2 regions of the Effusibacillus pohliae DSM 22757 genome follow, and region 2 is predicted to be linked to the other one. Evidence: predicted binding sites of a transcription regulator. Region 2 holds the regulator's gene; the other holds the start of a gene.

Region 1 (10,201 bases), on a different contig from region 2:
GCTGGCCGATGTATTGCAAGCGCTGGTGGACACGGCCGAAAAGCACATCGATGTGATCGTTCCCGGCTATACCCACTTGCAGCGGGCGCAGCCGGTCTTGTTTGCGCATCATCTGTTGGCTTATGTCGGCATGTTCTCGCGCGATGCGGAACGCCTGCAGGACGCATTGAAGCGGATCGACATGCTGCCGCTGGGAGCAGGTGCGTTAGCCGGCACCACTTTTCCGATCGACCGCGAACTGGTGGCAAAAGAGCTGGGCTTCTCCCGCATCTACGAGAACTCGATGGATGCGGTGAGCGACCGCGATTTTATTCTCGAGTTTCTCAGCGGCGCGTCGATTCTGATGATGCACCTGTCCCGTTTTTGCGAGGAACTGGTGCTTTGGTCGTCGACCGAGTTCGGATTTGTCGAGCTGGATGATGCGTACTGCACCGGATCGTCGATCATGCCGCAGAAGAAAAATCCCGATGTGGCCGAATTGATCCGCGGAAAATCAGGGCGGGTGTACGGCAACCTGTTCGGGCTCTTGACGGTCCTGAAGAGCCTGCCGCTCGCCTATAACAAAGATCTGCAGGAAGACAAAGAGGGCATGTTTGATACGGTCGAGACGCTGAAAGGGTCGCTGGCCCTGTTTGCCGGCATGATCCGGACGATGGAAGTGCGGCGGGAGCGGCTGTCTCAGGTTGTGAAGGAAGATTTTTCCAACGCGACCGATCTGGCCGACTATCTGGTGCGCAAAGGGCTGCCGTTCCGGCAAGCGCACGAGGTGATCGGCAAGCTGGTGCTCTACTGCATCTCGCATGGCAAATTCCTGGCGGATCTAACGATGGAAGAATACAAGCAGCACAGCCCGCTGTTTGAGCAGGATGTGTTTCAAGTGATCGACATCCGGACGGTGGTGGACGCTCGCAATGTGCACGGCGGAACGGGCAGCGAACAGGTTCGGCGGGCGCTGGAACGGGCAAAAAGTCAGACCGCCGATTTGGCAAACTGGGTGGAAACGGCGCTGGAACAGGAAGAATGGGAGCCAAAGGCCTGACCGAGTGTAGATCGGGAATTCGTTGCCACGATGGGCAGAAGTGTTCCAGGTGTGTTGAATCCTGTCGGCCACAGTCGGAATTCGCCAGGAAATAAGTGAAAAAAACTCCCTTAGGAAAACAGAAGATTTGCAGTCTGTTACTACACACCATGAAGCAGGACGACACTGACCCCCGCGACCTTCCAAAGATTCAACCGGTCGCGCGGGGTCAGTATGCTTTTTGTCACGAAGTCAAGAGTGGTTACCAGGTTGTAGATGCGGAATCCCGCGATATCAAGGAAGCCATTTGGCTGGACATGCTGCGAACGTATGGAGAGAATCATAAAAACACGATCCGGCTCCCCTGTTAAACCGCTGGCACGGGAGTTTTCATCAAATTGGCAAACAATACCTTGCCAGCAGGCGGGCAAACTCCTGTATAATTTCTCAATGAAACAGGATTTTCAGGAACACTGTCGAAAACAAGAAGTGGATTGACAGGGGCGGACGGGCTTCGCGGGGTGAGGCGGCGCACGGTTTGCTGGCGGCGAATCGGGGCCGCATCAGCGAATAAGGGTGGAGGATGTGAAAAAAACATGATCGAGATGCATAACGTGTGGAAGACCTATCCGAACGGCGTCTCGGCTTTAAACGGAATTGACGTGAAAATCGACCGAGGCGAATTTGTGTATGTGGTCGGACCGAGCGGAGCGGGAAAATCCACCTTTATCAAATTGATGTACCGGGAAGTCAAACCCACGAAGGGTACGATTTACGTCAACGGATTCAATGTCGACCGGCTGAAAGAGCGGAAAATTCCACTGTTGCGCCGGCAAATCGGCGTTGTGTTCCAGGATTTCAAGCTGCTGCCGCAGCTGACGGCGGCGGAAAATGTAGCGTTTGCGATGGAAGTGATTGAGGCTCCCCGGAGGAAAATCAAGCAACGCGTAAAAGAAGTAATGGAGTTGGTGGGGCTCGGTGACAAACTGAATAACCTGCCGAACCAACTGTCCGGGGGCGAGCAGCAACGGGTGGCGGTCGCCCGCGCGCTGGTGAACAAACCGGCTGTGATCATCGCGGACGAGCCCACCGGCAATCTGGACCCGGAAACTTCCTGGGAGATTATGAATCTGTTCGACAAAATCAACCAACAGGGCACAACGATCGTGATGGCGACTCACAACAAGGAGATCGTCAACACGATGAAACGGCGGGTACTGGCGATCGAGGACGGACGGATTGTGCGCGACGAACGACAGGGGGCATACGGATATGAAGATTAGCACACTGTTTCGTCACATCCGGGAAGGTCTGAAAAATATGGGGCGCAACGGATGGATGACATTTGCCGCCATCGGATCGGTCGTGGTGTCGCTGCTGATCCTTGGCGTGTTCCTGACGGTGGCGATGAATTTGCAGGCGCTCACCAAAGATGTGGAATCGCAGGTGCAAATGGACGTGTTCATCCTGCAAGGGACCTCCCGCGCCGATATCCAGAAAGTGGAGGACAAGCTGAAAGCGTTGCCCGGCGTCAAATCGGTCGAATTTGTCGCAAAGGAAGACGCCGTCAAGCAAATGGTGGAGAAATACAAGGAGCACCGGGATCTGTTCTCCGGTTTGGAAATGGAAAATCCGCTGCCTGACAAATTTGTCGTGAAAGCGGAGAATCCGCGTGATACGCTGAAGCTGGCCGACCAGATCCGGACGTTTCCGTTTGTCGAAAAGGTGAAAGACGGCCGCGACACGGTCGAAAAGCTGTTCCGCGTAATGGACGTGGTCCGCTGGGTGGGTGGCGCTCTGATTGTCGGCCTGGCGCTGACGGCCGTCTTCCTCATCTCGAATACGATCAAGATCACGATCTATTCGCGCCGGCGCGAAATCGAAATCATGAAGCTGGTCGGCGCCACCAACTGGTTCATCCGCTGGCCGTTTTTCTTTGAAGGGCTGCTGATGGGGGCTTTGGGTGCACTGATTCCGATCGGTCTGCTGGTTGCCGGCTATTCGTACGCGTTGGGCAACTTTGCCAATACGTTTATTCCTTTGATCCCGCTGCAATCGTTGGTGGTTCAGGTGGGCGGAGCACTGCTTTTGATCGGTTCGTTGATCGGCATTTTCGGATCGACCTTCTCCGTTCGCAAATTCCTCAAAATCTGAACCTTGCTTGGCAAGTACTAGACTGACAACTTGTCTCATATACTCGCTGTGAGACAGGAGACAAAGGCGGTGAATCGATGCATCTGCGCAAACGCACCCTCGCCCTGTTGCTGGTTGTTTCGTTGTTGACCGGAGCCGCTTCCACCTACGGGTTTTTGCAGTGGAGAACGGGTGGCATGTCGGTTGCCGGTGTCGCGTTCGGGTCCGGGCAGCAGGCGGCCAATTTTGCCAAATTCAACGAAGTCTACCAGACGATTCGAGGGAACTACTACCAGGAAGTCGATGACCAAAAACTGCTTGATGGCGCCATATCCGGCATGATCGCCGCCCTTGGCGATCCGTATTCCACCTATATGGACAAGGAAACGGCCGACCAGTTTCATATGTCCCTCTCCTCTTCGTTTGAGGGAATTGGCGCGACAATCGAATCGATCGACGGCCGCGTCACGATCGCTTCCCCGATCAAGGGATCGCCGGCGGAAAAAGCGGGACTGCGCGCGGGCGACCAGATCCGCAAAGTGAACGGCCAGACACTGGACGGCATGGACATCAACCAGGCGGTCTTGCTGATTCGCGGCAAGAAAGGCACAAAAGCCGAGCTGGAAATCACGCGTCCCGGTTCGCCCGATGTGCTGCATGTGACGATCGTTCGCGACGAAATTCCGCTGGAGACGGTCTACGGGGAGAATCTCGGGAACGGGATCGGCAAGATCCAGATTACCTCTTTCTCCGAACAAACGGCGAAACGGTTTGAGGAAGAGCTCAAAAAGCTGGAAGCACAAGGCATCAAAGGGTTGATCATCGACGTTCGCGACAACCCGGGCGGTCTGTTGGATCAGGTGAACGAAATCGCCAACTTGCTGGTTCCGAACAAAGGCGTGATTTTGCAAGTTGAGTACCGGGACGGCCATAAAGATGTGATCAAATCGACTCTGCAAACGGCCAAGTATCCGATCGTCTGCCTGATCAACGGCGGTTCCGCAAGCGCCTCCGAAATTCTGGCGGCCGCGCTGAAAGAGTCGGGCGGTTACCCGCTGGTCGGCGAAAAGACGTTTGGCAAGGGCACTGTCCAGACCAGCCACGATTTTAAAGACGGGTCGAACTTCAAGTATACGATGGCAAAATGGTTAACCCCGAAAGGCAACTGGATTCACAAAAAAGGCGTGGAACCCGATTATCAGGTATCGCAGCCGGTGTACTTCAATCTGCCGGCGCTCAATCCGGACACTCCGTTAAAGCGTGACATGACCGGAGCGGCAGTGAAGACGCTGCAGCAGATGCTGATCGGAGTAGGCTTGGTTCCGGGCAGGGACGACGGATATTTCAGCACGCAAACGGAAGAAGCGGTGAAAACGTTCCAGCGGATGAACGGCCTGCCGGTGACCGGCGTGGTGGAAGGACAAACCACCGTCAAATTGATGGACGTGATCCGCGAAAAGAAGAAAACGAACGACACGCAGCTTGAAAAAGCGATTTCCGTGTTGCAATCGATGATCAAATAGCAGGTAATGACGGTCTTGCCGTCGAATATTCCCTTGAGGACGAACGTTCTCAAGGGGTTTTTTGTTTCAGGGGGGGAATGGCTGATGCAGGTGTGGCCTTTTGTTTCGGAGTTGGCACGGGGATTTGGCGGAATCCTGCTGCAGCCGTTCTTTTACGTCGCGATTCTTTTGGTGTACCTGCAATACCGCAGACAAGTCCAGCTGGAACGAAAAATGTTCGGCGTCCGTGTGACATCAGCCGAATCGCAGACCGTCCGATCGCTGGCGTACGGGATTTTGGGCGGTGCGGCGGCGACGCTTCTGATCGCCGGGATCGGCATCGTGCTGAACCCGACCGACTTTGTTTATGTGTGGGCGGTCACGGTCCTGCTGGCGTTGTTCAACTTGCGGTTTATCTGTTTTGCCTACGGGGGCGGCATTTTGTCCGTGCTGGCGTTGGGGCTCAAGGCGTTGCCGGAGTATTCGATCCGCTGGCCGTGGCTGGCCGACACATACGCCAATCTGCGGGCTCTGTCAGTTCCGCATTTGCTGGCGCTGGTTGCCACACTGCATCTGGTGGAAGCGTTGTTGGTGTGGCTGCAGGGAAAAGAAGGAGCGAGTCCTGTGTTCATACAGGGAAAACGGGGGCGGCTGATCGGCGGCTTCATCCTGCAGAAGTTCTGGGTGTTACCGTTGGCGGCTGTGGTGGTGACCGGAAGCGGCGGACTGCAACCGCCCGCCTGGTGGATCCTGCTACCGGCAGCCGCCGTACAGGGGCTGCAAATCTTTCCGATTCCAGCCGTACTTGGTTATTCGGGTGTGGCGCTGTCCCGCCATCCGGCCGAAAAAGCGGCGAGAACCGCCGGCTGCCTCGCCCTGTACGCGATCATCCTGCTGGGGCTGACGCTGCTTGGGGACAGGTGGGTTCCTGCTTTGCTGTGGGCGGCGGCGGTATTTTCGCCGGCCGCGCACGAACTGCTGATCAAATGGGACATGCAGGACGAAAAAGTTCGCCAGCCCCGCTTTGTCAAGCCGCTGCAAGGGTTGCGCATCCTGGCCGTACTGCCGGGAAGTCCGGCGGAAAGCTTGGAGCTGAAACCGGGCGAGGTGATTGTGAAGGCGAACGGAGTGCCGGTCAACACACCGTTTGATCTGCACTTTGCGCTGAACCAAAATCCGGCTTTTATCAAACTGGAAGTGGTGGACGAACAAGGGGAAATCCGGTTTGCGGGCAAACCGCGCTTTACGGGGGAACCCCACAGTCTGGGGCTGATCCTGGTGCCGGATGAGAGCACGCAGGAATATGTGCGCCTCGACGCGCCCCCGCTGTGGAAACGCATCCGCGATTCATTCGGCAGGGCGGCAAAGCGGAAGAAAAACACAACGGCGTAACGATGGAAACTTGTGACAACAGGAGGAAGCGGAAATGGATATCACGACAATCCTCGGCCTGATTCTCGGTGTCGGCTTTTTGACGGGGGCGTTTGTGCTGGAAGGCGGACATATCGGCTCCCTGTTTCAGGGAACCGCCGCCATGATTGTGATTGGCGGGACGTTGGCGGCACTGATGGTCAGCACTCCGCTGGAACAACTGAAGCAATTGCCGAAGATCCTGAAAATCGCATTTACCCACAAGCCGAAGGATCCGCTGGATGTGATCGACGAACTGGTGTCACTGGCGACGATCGCCCGCCGGGAAGGGATCCTGGCGCTGGAAGAAAAGATCGAATCGTATGATGACGATTTTTTTAAAAATGGAATCCGCTTGGTCGTTGACGGGGTGGACCCGGAACTGGTGCGCAGCATCATGGAAACCGAGCTGTCGTTCATCGAGGACCGCCATTCGAAAGGGGCAGCCCTCTTCGAGCAGGCGGGCGGTTTTGCGCCGACGATGGGGATCATCGGAACGGTGATGGGGCTGGTGCATGTGCTCTCGAACCTGGAGGACGCCAGCAAACTAGGACCCTCGATCGCCGTCGCGTTCATTGCTACGCTCTACGGCGTCGCTTCCGCCAACGTGGTGTGGCTGCCGATCGCCAACAAGCTGAAGGTGCGCAGCAAGCAGGAAATTTTGATCCGCGAACTGATGATCGAAGGCATCCTGTCGATTCAGGCAGGTGAGAACCCGAGCATTCTCGGGCAGAAACTGAAAGTGTTCCTGGCGCCCGCGAATCGCGAAAAGAAAGAGGAAACAGCCGGGCGGGAGGTAGGCGAGGCGGATGTCGAGACGGCGTAACTCCCATGCCGGCACGCATGAAAACCATGAGCGCTGGCTGTTGACCTATGCGGATCTGATCACGCTACTGATGATTTTTTTCGTCGTGTTATACGCGATGTCAAAAATCGACATCACTCGGTACGAGCAACTTGCGATCTCCCTGAATCAGTCGTTTTACGACGGTTCGACCGGTGTGATGAGAACGAAATTTGAGAAGTCGCAGGGGCAACCGAACGAAGCGGGCAACTCGGTCGACAAACAGACGCTGGAAGCGAGCCGTAAACTGGCGGAAGAAACCCAGCGTTTGAAGGAAGCGGAGCAGAAGCTGAAACAGTACATCCAACAAAACAACCTGGGCGACAAAGTGATGGTGGAACTGAACGAAAGAGGTGTGCAAATCACGTTGCGTGATGTGGCGCTGTACGACACCGGCTCGGCGGTGATCAAACCGGAAGCGGAACGGATTCTCGACGGGATTGCCCCATTTTTAAAGGCGCTGCCGAATAAAATTTCGGTCGAAGGCCACACCGACAATGTGCCGATCCGCAACAGCCAGTTCCGGTCCAATTTTGACCTGTCGGCCGCGCGGGCGCTCAACGTGCTGTATTATTTGCAAACTCGCGAGGTGAAGCCGGATCGGCTGTCGGCAACCGGATACGGCGAGTATATGCCGGTGGCAAGCAACGACACGCCGGAAGGGCGGGCCGCCAATCGGCGGGTTAACATTCTCATTTTGCGCAGCGCTGTCCAGTGACCGTTGGCAGATTGAAAAAACAGGTTCAAACTAGTGGCATTCAACCAATATACATTCCGGACGTCAAAAAAGCTTCCTCTATATAATGGGCAGTTCGTCAGAAGTGCCTCGGAGGAAGCTTTTTCATTATGCCCAATTCTGCAAGTGGATTTTTTTTCTCGGTTCCGCTACAATAGAACAGAAGTTCGTGTTCGGTTTCTATAGTCTGGTTGCACAATAAAAATGTTATGTTACCTGCCGGTCGAAGGAGTATAATAGGAGGTATGGAAAGGGTGGGGATGATGGCAGACCGGAAAGGCAAGTTCGAGTTGGTATCCGAATATTCGCCGCGGGGAGATCAGCCGAAGGCGATTGAAGCGCTGGTCAACGGCATCCGATCCGGGTTGAGGCAACAGGTGCTGCTCGGCGTCACCGGTTCCGGAAAGACGTTTACGATGGCGAATGTGATCGCCAAAGTGAACAAACCGACGCTCGTGCTGGCGCCCAACAAGACGTTGGCTGCCCAACTGGCTGCCGAGTTCAAGGAGTTTTTTCCGAACAACGCGGTCGAATACTTCGTTTCCTACTACGATTATTATCAACCGGAGGCGTACATTCCGTCGACCGATACCTATATTGAAAAAGACGCGAAAATCAACGATGAAATCGACAAGCTGCGGCATTCGGCCACCAGCTCGCTGCTGGAGCGGAATGACGTGATCGTGGTCGGCTCCGTATCTTCGATTTACGGGTTGGGGAACCCTGTCGAATATGCGGCACATGTGCTGTCGCTGCGTGTAGGCATGGAAAAGCCAAGAAACGACATCCTGCGCAAGCTTGTCGAAATGCAGTATGAGCGAAACGACATCAATTTTGTGCGCGGCACGTTTCGCGTACGCGGCGACGTGTTGGAAATTTTTCCGGCGTCCCGCAGCGAAAAGGCGTTTCGCGTGGAACTGTTCGGAGATGAGATTGAACGGATCACGGAGATCGATGTGGTGACGGGCGAGATTGTGGGGACGCGCCAGCATGTTGCGATTTTTCCGGCGTCCCACTTCGTGACATCCGGCGACAAGATGCAGCGGGCGATCAATAGCATCCGCGCCGAACTGGAGGAGCGACTGGCGGAATTGCGGGCGGCCGGCAAGCTGCTGGAGGCGCAGCGGCTCGAGCAGCGGACCAACTACGATCTGGAGATGATGGCGGAGATCGGATTCTGTTCCGGCATCGAGAACTACTCGCGCCATCTGGAAGGACGTCCTGCCGGGTCGCCTCCCAACACGTTGCTCGATTATTTTCCGAAAGATTTTTTGCTGATCATCGACGAGTCGCACGTGGCGGTGCCGCAGATCGGCGGCATGTACAACGGCGACCGCAGCCGCAAGCTGACGCTGATCGAGCACGGATTCCGGCTGCCTTCGGCGGCGGACAACCGGCCGCTGAAATTTGAAGAATTTGAGCAGCGGATCAACCAGGTGATCTACGTATCGGCAACACCGGGACCTTATGAACTGGAACGGGCCGAGCAGGTGGTCGAACAGATTATTCGTCCGACCGGTCTGGTCGATCCGGAAATTCACGTGCGGCCGATCAAAGGCCAGATCGATGATCTGGTGGGCGAGATTCACAAGCGGATCAAGCGGGATGAACGCGTCCTCGTCACGACGCTGACGAAGAAGATGGCGGAAGATCTGACCGACTATCTGAAAGATCTCGGGATCAAGGTGCGCTATCTGCACTCGGATATCAAGACATTGGAGCGGATGATGATCCTGCGCGATCTGCGGATGGGCGTGTTCGACGTGCTGGTCGGCATCAACCTGCTGCGGGAAGGCCTGGATTTGCCGGAAGTTTCGCTGGTGGCGATTCTGGATGCGGACAAGGAAGGGTTCCTGCGGGCGGAACGGTCGCTGATTCAGACGATCGGGCGGGCCGCCCGGAATGCGGAAGGTCAGGTGATCATGTACGCGGATACGATCACGCAGTCGATGAAGGCGGCGATCGACGAAACGAACCGCCGCCGCCGGATCCAGCAAGAGTACAACAGGCAGCACGGCATCACGCCGCAAACGGTTCGCAAGGCGGTCCGGGATGTGATTGAGGCGACGAAGGCGGCCGAGTCGAAGACGGAGTACAACGTGAAGCAGAGTGTCGACAAGATGTCGAAGAAAGAGCGCGAGCAGTTGATCAGGACGTTGGAAAAGGAAATGAAGGAAGCGGCAAAAGCGCTGCAGTTCGAGCGAGCCGCCGAATTGCGCGACATTATTTTGGAACTGTCGGCTTCATAGGCAAGCTGCCGCGTTTGGTGGCGGTGGTTTGACCGGTTGCACCGTTGGTTGAAATGGAGTGAGTAAGCCGTGCGTTTGGCGAGGCGGCTTGACCGGCTGCAACTTTGTCGAAGCGGCTTGTCAGGTGCGGTACATCCCTGTTTTGCATCCTTTTTTTCGCGCCGTGGTCGATTCGACAACGGGCCGGCCGCTTTCGACGTTTTTCCCGGGAAATGTAGAAACGTGCAGAAAAGGAGAGCTTTATGGCACAGGAATATATCGTCGTCAAAGGTGCGCGCGTCCATAACCTGAAAAATATCGATGTGCAGA
Region 2 (10,201 bases):
TCGTACCAAATGCGCCCCTTGCGCTTCACGAGCGAATAGCGGGTGATGAAACCTGCCAGAAACGGAATTCCCAAGTATAAAAAGACACTCTTTGCCACTTCGGAGAGGGCGATGTCGACAATCATTCCCTGCAAGCCCAGCCATTCCGGCAAGATCGTCACAAAGACCGAAGTGTACACCGAATAGAACAAAACCTGGAAAACCGAATTGAAAGCCACCAGGCCCGCCGCGTATTCGGCGTCTCCCTTCGACAGATCGTTCCAGACGATCACCATCGCGATGCAACGCGCTAGCCCGATCATGATCAACCCCGCCATGTATTCCGGTTCCCCTTGCAAGAACAAAACCGCCAACACAAACATGAAAACAGGGCCGATCACCCAGTTCTGAAGGAGGGAGAGACCGAGGATTTTGGGGTTTTTGAAGACTCGCCCCATTTCTTCATACCGGACTTTTGCCAGCGGCGGATACATCATCAGGATCAAGCCGATCGCGATGGGAATGGAGGTCGTCCCCACCTGAAATTGATTGAGCAGGGTGACGAGATGCGGGAACCAACCCCCCAATCCGATTCCGGTGACCATCGCGGCAAAAATCCATAGGGTCAGATAACGGTCCAAAAAAGATAATTTCTTCGCGACTCTTACATGCGTTTGTGTCATCCTTTGCCATCACTCCTTGTGCCATCTGTTTCGGTTTTCAGTCGCAAGTGACCAGAAGGCCCTGCTCTTCCAATTCCTTGAATTTCGCCGACATGTCGGGCAGATTGTGCAACACATCGCCCAGTTGGCGCAGCGCTTCCCGGTTCAATGAGTAGAACACCCACTGTCCTCTCCTTGTTTCCTTGACTAGCCCGGATGTTTTCAAGCGGCTTAGATGTTTGGAGACAGCCGGTTGTGAGATCCCGAACAGCGGAACGAGTTCGCACACGCAACATTCCCGGACGTTGAGCAATGCGATGATCTGTAACCGGGTGGGATCTCCGAGCGCTTTGAAAGCATCGGCCAATTGTTCAAATTCCATCATTGATCACTCCATGATAATATAACTATATGATTATATAATAGTGCAAAATAATTTGGATGGCAACAGCGGAATCATACGAAAGCCGGTGAATGGCTCACACAGGTGGGTGATATTGTTGGCGAATCGTATCTTGGGCCACCATCCGCCATTAACTTTACCGTAAAAATATTATGTATTCTTTATGTCCCGCCATCTATCAATATGTCTCAAAAATAAAAACGCACTTCCACAAGAGAAGTGCGTGGTACTGAATATGTAAAGCTGCGGTGGAAAGAACTTACTTCACCAGTTCTTTCAATCCGGCGCCCGGTTTGAAAGCTGGCACTTTTGCGGCAGGAATTGTGATTTCCTCGCCCGTTTGCGGATTGCGACCGGTGCGAGCGGACCGTTCGCGGGTTTCAAACGTGCCGAATCCGATCAACTGCACTTTTTCTCCTTTTTTCAACGCTTCGCTGATCGAATCAAGAATCGCGTTGACCGCTTTTTCCGCGTCCGCTTTTTTCAGAGAAGCTTTTTCAGCAACTGCTGTAATGAGGTCGGTTTTGTTCAACCCAAACACCCTTTCTAATTTGAGGATACACATATATTCTGCAAATCCGACGAAAATCCTGCCAACACAGGCGAAATTTCCTTATCCGCAAAATTCTCGCATGTCCTGCCGCATCGTTCGGAAGAATCGCGCATCAATTACAATTTGACCGACCGGTCGGATCATGGTAGGATGAAATTAGTTGAGTGAGATTGAAAGAAGGTGTCTGTATTGTTCGATACACCATGGGCGAATCAATACCCGAAAGAAGTTCCTCTGACGTTGGATTATCCGCAACAGCCGCTGTCCGCTTTCTTGCAGCAGGCCGCCAGGGCATACCCAAAGCAAACAGCCGTTTCGTTTATGGGGAAAGCGCTTTCGTATGAACAACTGCTGGAGCATGCATACCGGTTTGCCAATGGATTGCTGTCACTCGGCGTCCAAAAAGGGGATCGCGTCGGTATCATCTTGCCGAACTGCCCGCAAAGCGTGATTGCCTATTACGGCGCCCTGTTCACGGGGGCTGTCGTTGTCCAATTCAATCCGATGTATACGGAACGGGAAATTCACCACCAGGCATCCGATTCCGGCGCCCGGATTCTCGTTTGTCTTGACCTGGTGTTCCCAAAAGTGGCGAGTGCGATACAAGGCACATCGGTTGAGAAGGTAATCGTCACATCGATCAAGGATTATCTCCCGTTCCCAAAGAATTATCTGTATCCTCTGAAAGCTCGCAAAGACAGACAGGCTGTCGAGATCCGCTACGATGAACGGACGCTGTCGTTTCCGCGCTTGCTGAAAAGTGCTGCTGCAAAACCGGTGCAGGCGGAAATCGATCCGAAAAAAGATCTCGCCCTGTTGCAATACACGGGCGGTACGACCGGTGTATCAAAAGGGGTGATGCTTACCCACGAAAATCTCGTAGCCAACACGCAACAGGCGATGCGCTGGATCTGGAAATGCAAGCCGGGGCAAGAAACCGTGCTGTGTGTCCTGCCGTTTTTTCACGTGTACGGTATGACGATCGGCATGAATCTCGCGATTTCGCTGGCGGCCAAGATGATCTTGTTGCCGCGCTTTCAACCGGTGGATGTACTGGAGACGATCGAAAAAGAGAGGCCGACCCTGTTCCCGGGTGCTCCCACCATGTACATCGCGCTGCTGAACCATGCGGATATCGAAAAATACGACCTCTCCTCGATTGAAGCATGCATCAGCGGTTCCGCCCCACTGCCATTGGAAGTGCAGGAACGGTTCGAATCGTTGACCGGCGGCAAGCTGGTGGAAGGATACGGGCTGACCGAAGCGTCCCCCGTCACCCACTGCAATCCGATCTGGGGGAAACGCAAAAACGGTTCGATCGGGCTTCCCTGGCCGGACACCCAGGCGAAGATCGTGGATCCTGACACCCTGCAGGAAGTGGAACCGGGAAAACCGGGCGAACTGCTGGTCAAAGGGCCGCAGGTGATGCAGGGTTACTGGAATCGGCCGGCCGAAACGGCTGAGGTGCTGAAAGATGGATGGCTGCTGACGGGTGACATCGCGATCACCGATGATGAAGGATATTTTTATATTGTGGACCGCAAGAAAAATTTGATCATTGCAGGCGGCTACAACATTTACCCGCGAGAAGTGGAAGAGGTTCTGTTTGAACACCCGGCCGTCCAGGAAGCGGCCGTGATCGGGGTTCCGGATCCATACCGTGGCGAAACGGTGAAGGCGTATATCGTGTTGAAACACGGACAAACCGTTACGGAAGCGGAACTGGATGCATTTTGCCGGCAACGGCTGGCCGCTTACAAGGTTCCCCGCCTCTACGAATTCCGCAAGGAACTGCCGAAAACGATGGTTGGAAAGGTGTTGAAACGCGCGTTGCAGGAAGAAGAACAAAAGCGCAGGGCGGCTTCGCACGAATCGCCAACAAGCGTTTCGTAGCACCCCAGCGGGCGGTCATTCAGACAGATGAGCCAACCGCCGGCATCCTGGGGCCCACCCGCCTCGCGCGGCCAGTGCCACCCTGCCGAATCTACGTTCCTTCTACTGCGAAACGAACTCTGTTGCAAAAGACCTGCGAAACATACGCTGGTTGAAGACTTGCTAAACAGACTGTGTTGCAAAGACCGGTAGAGCGCCGCTACCGGTCTTTTTCCTGCAGCAGACGCATCCGATACGCGTTTTTTGCTGTCCGGCCGAGTTCATCCAGCAGCGAATAGTTGGCCCAGCCGCTGACAGCGGCACCGAAAATCGGGAGAAACGAAAGGATCTTTTTGAATTCGACGCTTTCCTTGTATTCAGCGTAAATCTGGCGCCACTCGACCGTCTCCTGCAAGCTGCTGCAGGTGGCAGTCAACCCAGCATGTCCGTTCCAATGGTGAATTTGTTGAAACACTCTTTTTCTAGTAGTTCATTTTTTATCCTTATAGATTTCGCGCATCACATGCGCCAGTTCCGGAAGGATGATACGGGTCATCGCCAGCTTCACTGCGCCGGTCGAACCGGGCATCGAAAAAACGGCTTTCCCTTTGCAGATACCGGCGATCGCCCGGCTGAGAATGGCGGCCGGCCCGATATCTTCCGCAAAGCTCAAATAGCGAAAAATCTCGCCAAATCCGGGCATCGTCTTGTCCAACAGCGATTCGACCGCCTCGTATGTAGTGTCCCGGTCGGTAATGCCGGTGCCCCCGTTCAGCAGAATCGCTTCCACATCCGGCGAAGCGGCCGCTTGTTGAACCACAGACTGAATTACCTGATACTCGTCTTTCACGATTCGGTAATCGGTCACCTCGTATCCGTGTTCCCGCAGCAACTGTATCATCAGCTGCCCGCTTTTGTCCGTTTCTTCCGTGCGTGTATCGCTGACGGTAATCACCATGCACTTGACCGTTTTCGGCGCTTCCCTGCGATGTTCTTCAACTGACATATGAAATCACCTCTATCTTGCACTCTAACGGAAAAGCGGCGATGTTTCAATCTGCAGTCACTCGTTGTTTTCCCCCAACATACCGTGCCGGCCGGGGTATTCGAAACGAACGATGGCCGTTCTGTTTGATGTATGGTACATTCATGATACAGCGATTGCCAGATTGGCAGCAAAATGGGGGAATCAACATGTCGCTGATTTACCGGTGATCCTGTTTACGCTAGGGATCGGGTTCACCCTGTATCCGATATTGCCCGGAGCGATATTTGTTTTGGCGGGAGTCGCCACGTTGATCGGATTTTTGCTCGGAACCTTCCTGAAACTGATGCTGGTTCTGCTGCAAATCGCGCTGTTCGCATGGCGGGTGTGGTAGCGAAAGAGGCGTTAAACGCGCCTCTTTTTCGCTTCTGTACCAGTTTTATTTTGTGCGTTTATCAGAAAGCAGGAATCTTCAACACAGTGCCAATCTGCAAGTTGGCCCCCTTTAATCCGTTCGTTTTCTGAATCTGGTAAATCGCCTCCTGGATGTTTTTGCCCGGACAATTCTCCTTCGCGATCGACCACAGCGTATCGCCAGGCTGAACGACCACGACCGTTTCCTCGTTGCTTCCGAATGCCTGGCCGCACCATATCAGATTGAATCCCAGCGCCACAAATAGAATCGCCAAGCAGATGGCTGCTGCACCTTTGACGCTTTTCAAAAACAATCGGTTTTGCTTTGTGTTCATAAATCTGATCCCCTCTCCCGAACATTTGTTCCTTATCATCTTTTATCCTACACCGAACGTCTGTTCTTGTCAAGCGGATGACCGAACTTATGTTTGTATTTTTTTCCACCGCATGCTATAATCCATATATAAGAACTCTATGATTCGTTTCTATTTCTAGTACAGTTAGGAGAGAGAATCGATTTATGAAGTTGTCGAAACGTCAACAACAAATCCTTGAGTTCATTAAAGAAGAGGTGCGGAAAAAGGGCTATCCCCCGTCCGTACGGGAGATCGGCGACGCTGTGGGTCTCGCTTCCAGTTCGACAGTTCACGGCCATCTCGCCCGCCTTGAGCAAAAAGGGCTGATCCGACGGGATCCGGTGAAACCCCGCGCGATCGAGATTTTGGATGGAGACGTCGCCGCGGACACGCCGGAGATTTCAACTGTCATGGCGCCGATCGTCGGAAAGGTGACAGCCGGCAGTCCGATCACCGCGATTGAAAACGTGGAGGACTATTTCCCGCTGCCGGCCCACCTCGTTGGGGATGCGGACGTTTTTTTGCTGACGGTGCAAGGAGATTCGATGATTGAAGCGGGGATTCATGACGGAGACCTGGTCATCGTCCGCAAGCAGCAGACAGCGAATAACGGGGACATCGTCGTGGCGATGACAGAAGATGATGAAGCGACGGTCAAACGGTTTTACAGAGAGGCGGATCATATCCGGCTGCAACCGGAAAATTCCGCGATGGAACCGCTCCGTTACAAAAATGTGACAATTCTGGGGAAAGTGATCGGTGTGTTCCGTCACATAACGTGATCTACAAAGAATGAAGGCCATCGGTCCGCCGGTGCGGCGTCCGATGGCCTTCATTCTTCCAAATTAGTAGGTGGCCAGATATTGATCGCGTTCCCACTGATGGACTGCGGTGCGGAACATATCCCATTCGATCAGTTTTGCCTCGACGAAGTGGGTCAGCGCATGCTCGCCCAGCGCGGAGCTGATCACTTCATCAGCCAGCAGTTCGTCGAGCGCTTCCTTCAACGACGCGGGCAGCGAGCGGATGCCCGCCTTCTCCCTTTCCGCTTCGTTCATCACGTAGATGTTGCGGTTGACCGGTTCCGGCAACGGCAGTTCGTTCTTGATGCCATCCAGACCCGCTTTCAGCATCACAGCAAGCGCCAGATACGGGTTGCAGGACGGGTCTGGATTCCGCAGTTCGATCCGGGTGGACAATCCGCGGGAAGCCGGAATCCGAACGAGCGGCGAACGGTTCTTCGCAGACCAAGCTACATAGCACGGAGCTTCATAGCCAGGCACCAACCGCTTGTAAGAGTTGACGGTCGGGTTGGTAACCGCCGCAAACGCGCGAGCGTGCGCCAGAATGCCCGCCAGATAATGCTTTGCAGTTTTCGACAGGCCGAGTTCGTCGCTCTCATCGTAGAACGCGTTCTCCTTGCCTTTGAACAGGGATTGGTGGCAGTGCATGCCGGATCCGTTGATGCCAAAAATCGGCTTCGGCATGAAGGTCGCGTGCAGCCCGTATTTGCGGGCGATCGTCTTGACCACCAACTTGAAGGTCATGATGTTGTCGGCTGCCGTTACCGCATCCGCATATTTGAAGTCGATTTCATGCTGGCCGATCGCTACTTCGTGGTGGGAAGCTTCGATCTCAAAGCCCATCGACTCAAGCGTCAGGACGATTTCGCGGCGGCAGTTTTCGCCGAGATCGAGCGGCGCGAGGTCGAAGTATCCGCCCTTGTCGTTCACTTCCATCGTCGGGTTGCCGTGCTCGTCAAGTTTGAACAGGAAGAATTCCGGCTCCGGACCGACGTTCATCGCGGTGAAGCCCATGTCGTTGGCTTCCTTCAACACTTTTTTCAGAATTCCGCGTGGATCCCCTTCAAACGGCGTGCCGTCCGGCATGTAGATGTCGCAGATCAGGCGGGCGACTTTGCCGTGTTCCGTTTCCCACGGGAAAATCAGCCAGGTGTCAAGATCCGGGTACAGATACATGTCGGATTCTTCAATCCGCACAAATCCTTCGATCGACTATCCGTCAAACATCAGTTTGTTGTCGAGCGCTTTTTCCAACTGCGAAACGGGCACTTCCACGTTCTTAATGATACCGAGCAGGTCGGTAAACTGCAGTCGAATGTAACGAACGTTTTCTTCCTTGGCCATGCGCAAAATGTCTTCTTTGGTGTAATGGCGATTCATCAATCTTCCTCCCCAAATATGTATTGGCGGCATGGAATGCCGCCGAAAAAAACCGGACTAGGCATCAATGGAAAAAGCGGGACAGTTCGCCTTGGATCAAGGATCCGCTCATTCCGGGACGACCGTACAAGATCAGTTCTTTTTTCAACAGGTCGTGCAGTTCCTTTTCGGAGAGGTCTTTGACCTTTTGCGCCTGTTCCTGCGCTTCTGTTGTCTTTGGCAATTCGGTCGGAACGGTACGGTCACCCAGCACTTTTTTGATTCCAGCCATGTTCAGCCCTTGATCGAGAAGTTTCTTGATCTCGAGCAAACGTTCCACATCGTTGAACGAAAACAAACGCTGGTTGCCTTCCGTCCTTGCAGGCTGAATTAATTTATGCTGTTCATAATAACGAATCTGGCGGGGAGTCAGATCCGTCAACTTCTGAACGATACCGATCGGAAAAAGGGCCATGTTACGGCGAATCTCGTCATTCATCACACACCCTCCCTTTGCATCGAATCTTATAACTATTATATTCCAGCCCGATAAGCGTTGTCAAATCATGTGATTGTACATTACAGAAATAAATAAAATCCCTGACAATCAACGTCAGGGATTTTATACTCTTACTTGTACTGTTTCAGTTCCCAAGGATGGACTTCCAAGCGATATTCATCCCATTCCGCCTGTTTGAGCGAGGTGTAGGCTTCGAACAGGTGATCACCCAGCGTTTCCTTCAGCACCTCGTCCTGGGCGAGGTTGCTGAGCGCTTCGTTCAAATCGGCAGGGAGCGCCTCGATGCCATATTCGGCACGAACGCTTTCCGACATATGGTAAATATTTTCTTTGACTTCCGGTACCAGTTCCAATTTCTTCTCGATTCCGTCGAGACCGGAAACAAGCATGAGCGCAATCGCCAAATACGGATTCGCCATCGGATCCGGGCAACGGACCTCAATCCGGGTGGCCGCTTTGCGAGCAGCCGGGATTCGGATCAGGGCCGAGCGGTTCGAGCAGGACCAGGCGACGTAGCACGGCGCTTCATAACCGGGCACCAACCGCTTGTACGAGTTGACAGTCGGGTTGGTAACGGCTGCAAACGCCTTTGCGTGAGCCAGAATGCCCGCGATGTAATGGCGGGCGGTGGCAGACAAACCGAGCGCATCATTTGCATCGTAGAACGCATTGCCATTCGCCGTAAAAAGGGACTGGTGCACATGCATTCCAGAACCGTTGATGCGCGCGATCGGCTTCGGCATGAACGAAGCGTAGAAACCATGTTGCGCAGCAATCTCTTTAACCACCCATTTGAAGGTTACAATTCGGTCAGCCGTCAGCAGTGCATCCCCATATTTGAAATCCACCTCATGTTGGCCGGTCGCCACCTCATGGTGCAACGCTTCCACTTCATATCCGAGCGCATGCAGAGCGCGCGTGATATCTTGCCGAACTTTTTGGCCCCTGTCTTTTGCACCAGCGTCAAAATAGCCGATGCCGTCGTGCGGCGTGAAAACGGGCTCGCCATTTTCATCAAGCGGGAACAGGAAAAATTCCGGTTCCGGTCCAACATTCAATCCTTCAAAACCAAGCACTTTCGCTTTTTCAAGCGCCCGCTTCAGACACGCGCGAGGATCGCCGGCAAACGGTTGATGATCGCCGGTATAGACGTCGCAAATCACCCGCGCCTCTTTTCCGCCAGACCATGGCAATACCGCAAATGTGGACAGGTCCGGTTTCAGGTACATATCCGAATTTTCAATCGAGGCGAATCCCAAGATGGAGGATCCGTCAAACATGATGTCCCCTTCCAAAACCTTATCCAACTGTGAGATCGGAAGTTCAAGATGCTTGAAATTGCCCAACACGTCGACAAACTGGAGTATGATAAATTCTACTCCATTCTCTTGTACAAGTTTCTTGATGACTGCTTGATCCATTCCCCGGTTCCTCCCTGTTATCAGCAAACGGTGTAATGGTTTGATAATGTCATTATATTTAACAAGAGAAAAGTTGTCAACGTGTGTCAGAAAAAGTTACATAAAAAATTAGATCAGCTTTCGCATCCGCAATGTCTGCAAGACCGTCAGGACGGCAAGCTGCACGTGTTCATACGTCAAGCCACCTTGCATGAACCCGATGTATGGTTCGCGGACTGGCCCGTCAGCCGAAAGTTCGATCGACGATCCTTGCACAAACGTACCCGCCGCCATGATCACCGGTTCCCCGTAGCCCGGCATCGCCCAGGGCTCCGGCTTGACGTGCGAATCCACCGGGGAGGCCGCCTGGACCGCCTGGCAAAAAGCGATCAGCCGCTCTCTGCTCCCCAACTTGACCGCCTGAATAATGTCGGTCCGTGCATCGTTCCAGCGCGGGGAGGTTTCCAGCCCTACCCGTTCGAAAAAGGCGGCTGCGTACACCGCCCCTTTCAACGCTTCACCGACAATGTGCGGAGCTAGGAAGAAGCCCTGCAAAATATTCCGGTTCGTCCCAAGCATCGCCCCCTGCTCAGCTCCGATTCCCGGCGCCGTCAAACGGCACGCCGCTTTGTGTACAAGCTCCGCTCGACCGACCAAATAACCGCCCGTATGCGCCAGTCCGCCGCCTGGATTTTTGATGAGCGACCCTGCGACAAGATCGGCTCCCGCCTCGGTCGGCTCCTTCGTCTCGGCAAACTCCCCATAACAGTTGTCCACCAGGACAACCACATCCGGCTTGATTTCTTTTACAAACCGCACCATTTGTCCGATTTCCTCGATAGAAAACGATCGCCGCCAAGCGTATCCGGAGGATCTTTGAATGCCGATCATTTTC

What was found. Region 2 encodes LexA, which represses DNA repair genes until DNA is damaged. Its sites were predicted from a motif close to CGAACATATGTTCG; they were not measured.
Region 1: the regulator LexA is predicted to act here: its motif matches at 7,800-7,813, upstream of uvrB (excinuclease ABC subunit UvrB).

The regions. Positions count from the first base shown of each region.
Region 1 is NZ_AQXL01000123.1:17,711-27,911, forward strand. It holds gene argH (argininosuccinate lyase) at 1-1,039, shown strand, start outside; gene ftsE (cell division ATP-binding protein FtsE) at 1,615-2,301, shown strand; gene ftsX (permease-like cell division protein FtsX) at 2,291-3,172, shown strand; gene C230_RS0110830 (S41 family peptidase) at 3,250-4,674, shown strand; gene C230_RS20125 (PDZ domain-containing protein) at 4,759-6,045, shown strand; gene C230_RS0110840 (flagellar motor protein) at 6,080-6,889, shown strand; gene C230_RS0110845 (flagellar motor protein MotB) at 6,873-7,625, shown strand; gene uvrB (excinuclease ABC subunit UvrB) at 7,907-9,892, shown strand; gene uvrA (excinuclease ABC subunit UvrA) at 10,135-10,201, shown strand, end outside.
Region 2 is NZ_AQXL01000134.1:132,723-142,923, forward strand. It holds gene arsB (ACR3 family arsenite efflux transporter) at 1-662, opposite strand, end outside; gene C230_RS0117435 (ArsR/SmtB family transcription factor) at 700-1,023, opposite strand; gene C230_RS0117440 (HU family DNA-binding protein) at 1,304-1,576, opposite strand; gene C230_RS0117445 (long-chain-fatty-acid--CoA ligase) at 1,787-3,490, shown strand; gene C230_RS0117450 (EcsC family protein) at 3,690-3,944, opposite strand; gene C230_RS0117455 (MogA/MoaB family molybdenum cofactor biosynthesis protein) at 3,960-4,475, opposite strand; gene C230_RS0117460 (hypothetical protein) at 4,588-4,848, shown strand; gene C230_RS20905 (LysM peptidoglycan-binding domain-containing protein) at 4,910-5,203, opposite strand; gene lexA (transcriptional repressor LexA) at 5,389-6,006, shown strand; partial or broken gene glnA (type I glutamate--ammonia ligase) at 6,070-7,407, opposite strand; gene C230_RS0117480 (MerR family transcriptional regulator) at 7,472-7,885, opposite strand; gene glnA (type I glutamate--ammonia ligase) at 8,017-9,327, opposite strand; gene C230_RS0117490 (methionine gamma-lyase family protein) at 9,436-10,201, opposite strand, start outside.